Regions from separate parts of the Streptomyces sp. NPDC087845 genome, predicted to be linked through region 1. Evidence: riboswitches for the same ligand, from Rfam matches in the RefSeq annotation. Region 1 holds a riboswitch; the other holds the start of a gene.
What was found. Region 1 has a riboswitch for S-adenosylmethionine ahead of ACIOMQ_RS20595 (aminotransferase class V-fold PLP-dependent enzyme). Riboswitches for the same ligand answer to the same signal wherever they lie in the genome.
Positions count from the first base shown of each region.

Region 1 (4,288 bases):
GCCACCGACACGCATGTGGCCTTCCGTACGTACTCGCAGCATGACCTGGAGGCCGCCTTCGCCATCGGCCTCGACGCGTAGGTACGCCGCTCACCGCGGCGTGACACTTCGGCGGGGGACGGGCAGCCGAGTCCGTCCCCCGCCGAAGTGCTGCGCGGCCGTCAGAGCTGCGCCGTGCCCCGGTCCGGAACGCAGCGGCCACCCTCGGTGCGGTACTTCCACTGGGCGCCCTCGCTCACCAGTTCCCCGACGGCGCGGACGAAGCGCTCGATGTGCTCGTCCGGCGTACCGGCCCCGAAACTCACCCGGATCGCGTTGAGCGAGCTCTCGCCCGGCTCGGCCTCCGGCGCGCCGCACTCGCCGACCTCCTGCGGGTCGCTGCCCAGCAGGGTGCGGACCAGCGGGTGGGCACAGAACAGTCCGTCGCGGACCCCGATGCCGTACTCGGCGGAGAGCGCGGCGGCGAAGTGCGAGCTGTTCCAGCCCTCCACGACGAAGGAGATGACGCCGACCCTCGGGGCGTCGTCGCCGAACAGCGAGAGCACCTTGACCTCGGGGACGTCGGCGAGTCCGGCCCGGACGGCGGCGACGAGGTGCTGCTCCCGGGCGACCAGCTGGTCGAAGCCCGCCTCGGTGAGTGCCTTGCAGGCGGAGGCGATGGAGTACACGCCGATGACGTTCGGGGAACCGGCCTCGTGGCGGGCGGCGGTGGAGTGCCACTCGACGTCCACGCCACCATCGGCGCGGCGGGCGACCCTGCGCGAGGCGCCGCCGCCGGCCAGGTACGGCTCGGCGTCCTGCAGCCAGTCGGCCCGGCCCGCGAGCACCCCCGAGCCGAACGGCGCGTACAGCTTGTGCCCGGAGAAGGCGACCCAGTCGACGTCCAGTTCCGCGATGTCGACGGGGTGGTGCGGGGCCAGCTGCGCCGCGTCCAGCACGATCCGGGCACCGTGGGCGTGCGCGGCGGCCGCCAGCTCCTTCACCGGCCACAGCTCGCCGGTGACGTTGGAGGCGCCGGTGACGCAGACCAGCGCGGGGCCGTAGGGGTCGCGGTCGGCGAGCGCCCGCTCCAGCGTCTCGACGGCCTGGGCCGGGGTGCGCGGGGCGTTCAGGTAGGTCACCCGGGCGTCGCGCCACGGCAGCAGCGAGGCGTGGTGCTCGGTCTCGTACACGAAGACCTGGCAGCCGGCGGGGACGACGGCGGCCAGCAGGTTGAGGGAGTCGGTGGTCGAGCGGGTGAAGATCACCTGGTCGTCCGCGCGGCAGCCGAGGAACTCGGCGACGGTCGCGCGGCTGTTCTCGAAGAGGTCCGTGGAGAGCTGCGAGAGGTACCCGGCGCCGCGGTGGACGCTGCCGTAGTACGGGGCGTACGCGGCGATGTCGTCCCAGACGCGCTGCAGGGCGGGGGCGCTGGCGGCGTAGTCCAGAGCGGCGTACGCGACCTCGCCGCCCGTGACCAGCGGAACCGTTACGTCCTTGCCCAGAACCGACAGAGGGGAACAAAGCGACTGATCGGCGGCAGCGGTGAAGACAGACATGGCGAACTCCCGTAACAGGCAGGCGAATCGCGTGCGCCGGCGGATACGCGGCAGCGCAGCGGAAAGAGAAAAAGGGTGTGCGGAGGAGGGCCGAGAAGCCCTATCGCATTCGCTTGCTCACAAGAGACTCCCTAGGGACCAGGACCCCGGGGGTTGGCATTCACAGATGCCGAGGGGCCCGCGCTTGCCGCAGACCTCGCTGCCTACGGCCTGGTCTTCACCCGGGGCACCCCGCCACGGACGGAGGGTTGCCGGACAGCGGGCCGGGGCCGTAGTCGCTGTCACTCATGACCTGCGCAGCATCTTGCCATACGTACGTCGACGCGCAAGGCGCGGTCCAGGATCCGGACCGCGCCCTGCGTCACTTTCCGTCCGCTCAGGCGTTGCTGACCGCCACCCAGCGCTCCAGCACCTGCCGGGCCGCCCCCGAGTCGATGGACTCGGCGGCCTTCGCGATCCCTGCGGCCAGCTGCTCGTTCAGCGTGCCGTCCGCCGGGTCCAGGGCCACCAGCGCCGCCGCCGAGTTGAGCAGCACGGCCTCCCGTACGGGCCCCTGCTCGCCCGCCAGCACCCGGCGGGCCACATCCGCGTTGTACGAGGCGTCGGCGCCGCGCAGCGCCTGTGCCGGCACCAGCTCCAGACCGACGTCGCGCGGGTCGAACGCCTCCTCGCGCACCGCTCCGTCCCGGACCACCCAGACGCGCGAGGTCGCGGTCGTCGCCAGCTCGTCCAGGCCGTCGTCACCGCGGAAGACCAGCGCCGAATTGCCGAGCTCGGCGAGGACACCGGCGACGATGGGCGCCATCCGCAGGTCGGCGACGCCGATCGCCTGGGAGCGGACCTTGGCCGGGTTGGTGAGCGGCCCGAGGATGTTGAACGTCGTCGGGGCGCCGAGCTCCTTGCGGGCCCTGGCGGCGTACCGCAGGGCGGGGTGGAACTTCACCGCGAAGCAGAAGGTGATGCCCGCCTCCTCGGCGACCTCGACGACCCGCTGCGCGCTGAGCTCCAGATTGACGCCGAGCTTCTCCAGCACGTCGGAGGAACCGCTCGCCGAGGAGGAGGCGCGGTTGCCGTGCTTGACGACCTTGGCGCCGGTACCCGCGACGACGATCGCGGACATCGTGGAGATGTTGACCGTCTTGGCGAGGTCGCCGCCGGTGCCGACGATGTCGACCGTGCGACCGGGCACGTGGATGGTGTGGGCGTGCTCGTACATCGCGCGCACCAGGCCGGACACCTCGTCGACCGTCTCGCCCTTGGCGCGCAGGGCCACCGCGAAACCGGCGATCTGCACATCGGTCGCCTCACCGCTCATGATGCGGTCCATCGCCCACGCGGTGTCGTCCGCGTTCAGGTCCTCGCCGCGCAGCAGCGGATTCAGCACGCCGGGCCAGGAACGGTCCGCCACGCTGTCGCCGCCGACCGGGGTCACAACGTTCATGGTCCGCTCCTGGGGGTCCACAGCCGATAAAAGGGGATGTCCCCCACCCTATCGAGCGCCGGGGACAGCGAAGAGCCCCGTCCATCGGATGGACGGGGCTCCTGCTGTGGCGATCAGTTCAGGCGATCAGTGGTGACCGTGGCCGCTGGTGATCTCCTTGTACTCCTCGGCGGTGGGCTTGGCGATCTGGTTGTCCCCGCCGTAGTAGCCCTTGCTGAGCTTGGCGCGCAGCTTCTGGAGGGCGGGCACCTTGCGCTCGACACCGTTCTCGTCGACCGTCGGGCCGATCTCGACCGGCTGGTACTGCTCGTGCGCGGTGAGCGTGTGCAGCTGCTCCGGACCGAGCGGCTCGTGGATCTCGACGAACTCGCCGTGCGGCAGGCGCTTGATGATGCCGGACTCGCGCCCGTGCAGCACCTTCTCCTTGTCGCGGCGCTGGAGACCGAGGCAGATCCGGCGGGTGATGACGAACGCGAGGACCGGGCCGACGAAGATGAAGATCCGGACGAACCAGGAGATGGCGTTCAGCGACAGGTGGAAGTGCGTGGCCCACAGGTCGTTGCCACCGCCGATGAAGACGATGACGTACTCGGTGATCCAGGCGACGCCGAAGGCCGTCCGGGTCGGGGCGTTGCGCGGGCGGTCCAGGATGTGGTGCTCGCGCTTGTCCCCGGTGATCCAGGACTCGACGAACGGGTAGACCGCGATGATCGCGAGCACCAGTCCGAAGGCCATCAACGGGATGAACACGCCCAGGACCAGCGTGTGGCCCCAGAGGTTGATCTCCCAGCCCGGCATCACTCGGATCAGACCCTCGGCGAAGCCCATGTACCAGTCGGGCTGGGCGCCGGTGGACACCTGGTCCGGGCGGTACGGGCCGATGGCCCAGATCGGGTTGATCGAGGCGATGGCCGCGATGACGGCGATGATGCCGAAGACCAGGAAGAAGAACCCGCCGGCCTTCGCCATGTACACCGGCAGCAGCGGCATGCCGACGACGTTCTTGTTGCTGCGTCCGGGGCCCGCGAACTGCGTGTGCTTGTGGTAGAAGACCAGGATCAGGTGCGCCACCAGCAGACCGAGCATGATGCCCGGCAGCAGCAGGATGTGGATCGAGTAGAACCGGGCGACGAAGTCGTGGCCGGGGAACTCTCCGCCGAACAGGAACATCGAGATGTACGTGCCGACGATCGGCATCGACAGGATCGCGCCCTGGGTGAAGCGGACACCCGTGCCGGAGAGCAGGTCGTCCGGGAGCGAGTAGCCGGTGAAGCCGGTGAACATGCCCAGCACGAACAGCAGGAAGCCG
Region 1 covers NZ_JBIUVC010000007.1:353,907-358,194, forward strand. The annotation lists gene ACIOMQ_RS20590 (Lrp/AsnC ligand binding domain-containing protein) at 1-81, shown strand, start outside; gene ACIOMQ_RS20595 (aminotransferase class V-fold PLP-dependent enzyme) at 162-1,538, opposite strand; SAM riboswitch class IV at 1,714-1,831, opposite strand; gene trpD (anthranilate phosphoribosyltransferase) at 1,915-2,979, opposite strand; gene ACIOMQ_RS20605 (cytochrome bc complex cytochrome b subunit) at 3,106-4,288, opposite strand, start outside.

Region 2 (4,288 bases), on a different contig from region 1:
GCGCCGTCCGGCGTCGCCGTCTCCAGGCCGCCCTCGAAGCGCACGTCGTCGTCGTTGACGTACACGTTCACGAAGCGGCGCAGCTTGCCCTGGTCGTCCAGGACGCGCGCGGCGATGCCCGGGTGGTTCTGCTCCAGGGACTCGATGACCTGCGAGAGGGTCGAGCCCTCCGCCGGGACCTCGGCCTGGCCGCCCGTGTAGGTGCGGAGGATGGTGGGGATGCGGACCTTGACGCTCATGGCGGGTGCCTCTCTTCGGTCTCGGGTGGTCAGCTGGTGGCGAGGCCGGCGGCGCGGAACGCGTCCAGGCTCGGGCGGATCGTCGCGGTCGCCTGCGAGGTGGCGGCCACCGCGTCCAGGGTCTTGAGGCCGTCACCGGTGTTGAGGACGACGGTGGTCAGCGCCGGGTCGAGCAGACCGGCCTCGATGAGCTTCTTCGTCACGCCGACCGTCACCCCGCCGGCCGTCTCCGCGAAGATGCCCTCGGTGCGCGCCAGCAGCTTGATCGCGTCGACGACCTGCTCGTCGTCGACGTCCTCGACCGCGCCGCCGGTGCGGCGGGCGATGTCCAGGACGTACGGGCCGTCGGCCGGGTTGCCGATCGCCAGGGACTTGGCGATGGTGTTCGGCTTCTGGGGCCGTACGACGTCGAGTCCGGCCTTGAAGGCGGTGGAGACCGGGGAGCAGCCCTCGGCCTGGGCACCGAAGATCTTGTACGGCTTGTCCTCGACCAGACCGAGCTTGATCAGCTCCTGGAGGCCCTTGTCGATCTTCGTGAGCTGCGAGCCGGACGCGATCGGGATGACGATCTGGTCGGGCAGCCGCCAGCCGAGCTGCTCGCAGATCTCGTAGGCCAGGGTCTTGGAGCCCTCGCCGTAGTAGGGGCGCAGGTTGACGTTGACGAAGCCCCAGCCCTCGCCGAGCGGGTCGCCGATGAGCTCCGAGCAGAAGCGGTTGACGTCGTCGTAGTTGCCCTCGATGCCGACCAGCTCACCGCCGTACACCGCGGCCATGACGACCTTGCCCTGTTCCAGGTCGTGCGGGATGAACACGCAGGAGCGGAAACCGGCGCGGGCGGCGGCGGCGCCCACCGCACCGGCGAGATTGCCGGTGGAGGAGCAGGAGAGGGTGGTGAATCCGAAGGCGCGGGCGGCCTCGACGGCGATGGCGACGACCCGGTCCTTGAAGGAGTGCGTCGGGTTGCCGGAGTCGTCCTTGACGTACAGGCCGCCGGTGACGCCCAGCTCACGGGCGAGGTTGTCGGCCTTGACCAGCTTGGTGAAGCCGGGGTTGATGTTGGGCTTGTCCGCGACATCGGCGGGGACCGGCAGCAGCGGCGCGTAACGCCAGATGTTGTTCGGTCCGGCCTCGATGCGCTTCTTCAGCTCGTCGGGGGAGCCGCTCGGCAGGTCGTACGCCACTTCGAGCGGCCCGAAACACGACGCGCAGGCGAAAAGGGGGCCGAGCTCGAAACGCTCGCCGCACTCCCGGCAGGAAAGCGCCGCGGCGGGGCCCAGATCGACGGTGCCGGTCTCGGCGTCAGCGCCGGTGGAAGAATTGGTGCTTACTGCAACAGTCTGCGCAGCCATGGAGGCGAGGCCCTTTCTCCTCATCTTCCTCGCGGCGCATTTCGCCACGAGACGGAATTGGCACCTTCCCTACCTGACCTCGCGGTCGGCAGGAGGGTTGCCGGGACTTCAACGGGCCGTTCCCTCAGTCCCTCTGGATGAGCGCTGTGGCACCGGATCCACGATCCGGGCATTTATTGGCGGACTGACCCCGACATGCGACGGCCATCCGCGTTGTTCAAGACTGTAACCGAAGCAGCGGACAGTTGAGATAGTCGTCCGAACCGCGAGATGGATCACATACAGGGAGTATCGACCGTGCTGGAAGAGGTCGAACGCTGGCTGGCCAGGCGTTCCTGGTCGGTCGCCGACCGCCCGCTGGACCGGCTCCTCGCAGCCAAGGAACCGGGCCGCGGGAGCGTGAGCGTCGTGCTGCCCGCGCTGAACGAGGAGGCGACGGTCGGCGCGATCGTCGCGACGATCCGGCGCGAGCTGATGGAGAAGGTCCAGCTGGTCGACGAACTCGTGGTGATCGATTCCGGTTCCACGGACGCCACCGCGAAGGCGGCCCGGGAGGCCGGCGCGCGGGTGGTCCACCGGGACGACATACTGCCCCGGATACCTGCCGTGCCCGGCAAGGGCGAGGTGCTGTGGCGGTCGCTCCTGGTGACCGGCGGTGACATCGTCTGCTTCGTCGACGCCGACCTGAAGGACTTCTCGGCCGACTTCGTCTCCGGCATCGTGGGCCCGCTGCTGACCGATCCGGACGTGCGGTTCGTCAAGGCGATGTACGACCGGCCGCTCGGCGACACCGCGGGGCAGGGCGGCCGCGTCACCGAGCTGGTGGCCCGTCCGCTGCTCAATATGCACTGGCCGCAGCTGGCCGGTTTCGTCCAGCCGCTGGGCGGCGAGTACGCCGTACGCCGCTCCCTCCTCGAACAGCTGCCCTTCCCCGTCGGCTACGGGGTGGAACTGGGTCTCCTGGTCGACGCGCTGCACACGGTGGGCCTGGACGCGCTGGCCCAGGTCGACGTGGGGGTGCGCAAGCACCGCCACCAGGACGGTCAGGCGCTCGGCCGAATGGCGGCGGCGATCTACCGGACCGCCCAGCTCCGGCTGTCCCGCGGGCACCTGGTACGGCCTTCGCTCACCCAGTTCGAGCGCGGTGAGGACGGCTTCGTACCGCACACCCATGCGGTGGACACCGAGGAGCGGCCGCCGATGCGCGAGATCGAGGAGTACATTTCACGCCGCGCGGCCTGACGTGACCCGACTTCGCACGTTTGGGCGGTTCGTGATCGGGCTAGATTCCGCAACATGGTCTCCGAGCACGAAGCCCAGCCCGCCGCCCAGGTCCTCGTCGCGTCCAACCGCGGCCCGGTGTCGTACGCGCTGGGCACCGACGGGTCACTCGACGCGAAACGGGGCGGCGGCGGGCTCGTCTCCGGGCTGAGCGCCGTCAAGGACAAGCTGTGGGTGTGCGCCGCGCTCGGTGACGGGGACCGGGAGGCGGTCCGGCGCGGGGTCGGTGAGCCGGGCGTGCGGATGCTCGACATCGACGCGGCCGTGCACGCGGACGCGTACAACGGCATCGCGAACTCGGTGCTCTGGTTCATCCACCACCTGCTGTACCAGACCCCGCTGGAGCCGGTCTTCGACGCGGAGTTCCGGCGGCAGTGGGCGTCGTTCGAGACGTACAACCGGGCCTTCGCCGAGGCGCTCGCCGCGGAGGCGGGTCCCGGCGCGGCGGTGCTGGTGCAGGACTACCACCTGGCGCTGGTGCCCGGCATGCTCCGCGAGCTCCGCCCCGACCTGCAAATCGGCCACTTCACGCACACCCCGTGGGCGCCCGTCGACTACTTCCGCCTGCTTCCCGACGACATCGCCGAGCAGTTGCTGCACGGCATCCTGGGCGCGGACCGGGCGGCGTTCCTGACCCGGCGCTGGGCGGACGCCTTCATCGACTGCTGCACACAGATCCTGGGCGGCACCGGGCGGACCAGGGTCGGGGTGCACGGGCTCGGCGCGGACGCGGACTTCCTGCGCCGGCGCGCGCACGAGGCGGACGTGGACGAGCGGATGGCGGCGCTGCGGGAGCAGGTCGGCCCCGGGCGGAGGACGATCGTACGAGTGGACCGGACGGAACTGTCCAAGAACATCGTGCGCGGGCTGCTCGCCTACCGCGCGCTCCTGGACGAGCGGCCCGAATGGCGCGAGCGCGTCGTCCACGTCGCCTTCGCCTACCCCTCGCGGCAGGACCTGACGGTGTACCGCGACTACACGGCCGAGGTCCGGCAGGTCGCCGACGACATCAACGCCGCGTACGGCACGGCGGGCTGGACGCCGGTCGTGCTGCACGTCAAGGACGACTTCGCCCGCTCGCTCGCCGCATACCGGCTGGCCGACGTGGCGCTCGTCAACCCGATCCGCGACGGCATGAACCTGGTCGCCAAGGAGATCCCGGTCGTCTCCGACCACGGCTGCGCGCTGGTGCTGTCGCGGGAGGCGGGGGCGTACGAGGAGCTGGGCAGCGACGCGGTCGTGGTGAACCCGTACGACGTGTCCGCGACGGCCGCGGCGCTGCACGAGGCGCTCACGATGGCGGACGACGAACGGGCCGCGCGCACCGAACGGCTGGCCGCGGCGGCGGTGGCGCTCCCGCCGCAGCAGTGGTTCCTCGACCAGCTGGACGCGTTGCGGCGGGAGTGAGCCGTCAGACGC
Region 2 covers NZ_JBIUVC010000001.1:975,050-979,337, forward strand. The annotation lists gene ACIOMQ_RS04530 (MoaD/ThiS family protein) at 1-239, opposite strand, end outside; gene thrC (threonine synthase) at 269-1,588, opposite strand; SAM riboswitch class I at 1,606-1,732, opposite strand; gene ACIOMQ_RS04540 (glucosyl-3-phosphoglycerate synthase) at 1,886-2,830, shown strand; gene ACIOMQ_RS04545 (trehalose-6-phosphate synthase) at 2,885-4,276, shown strand; gene otsB (trehalose-phosphatase) at 4,281-4,288, opposite strand, start outside.
Region 2: it holds a riboswitch for S-adenosylmethionine, as region 1 does, so the genes downstream of both, thrC (threonine synthase) here and ACIOMQ_RS20595 (aminotransferase class V-fold PLP-dependent enzyme) in region 1, are expected to answer to the same signal.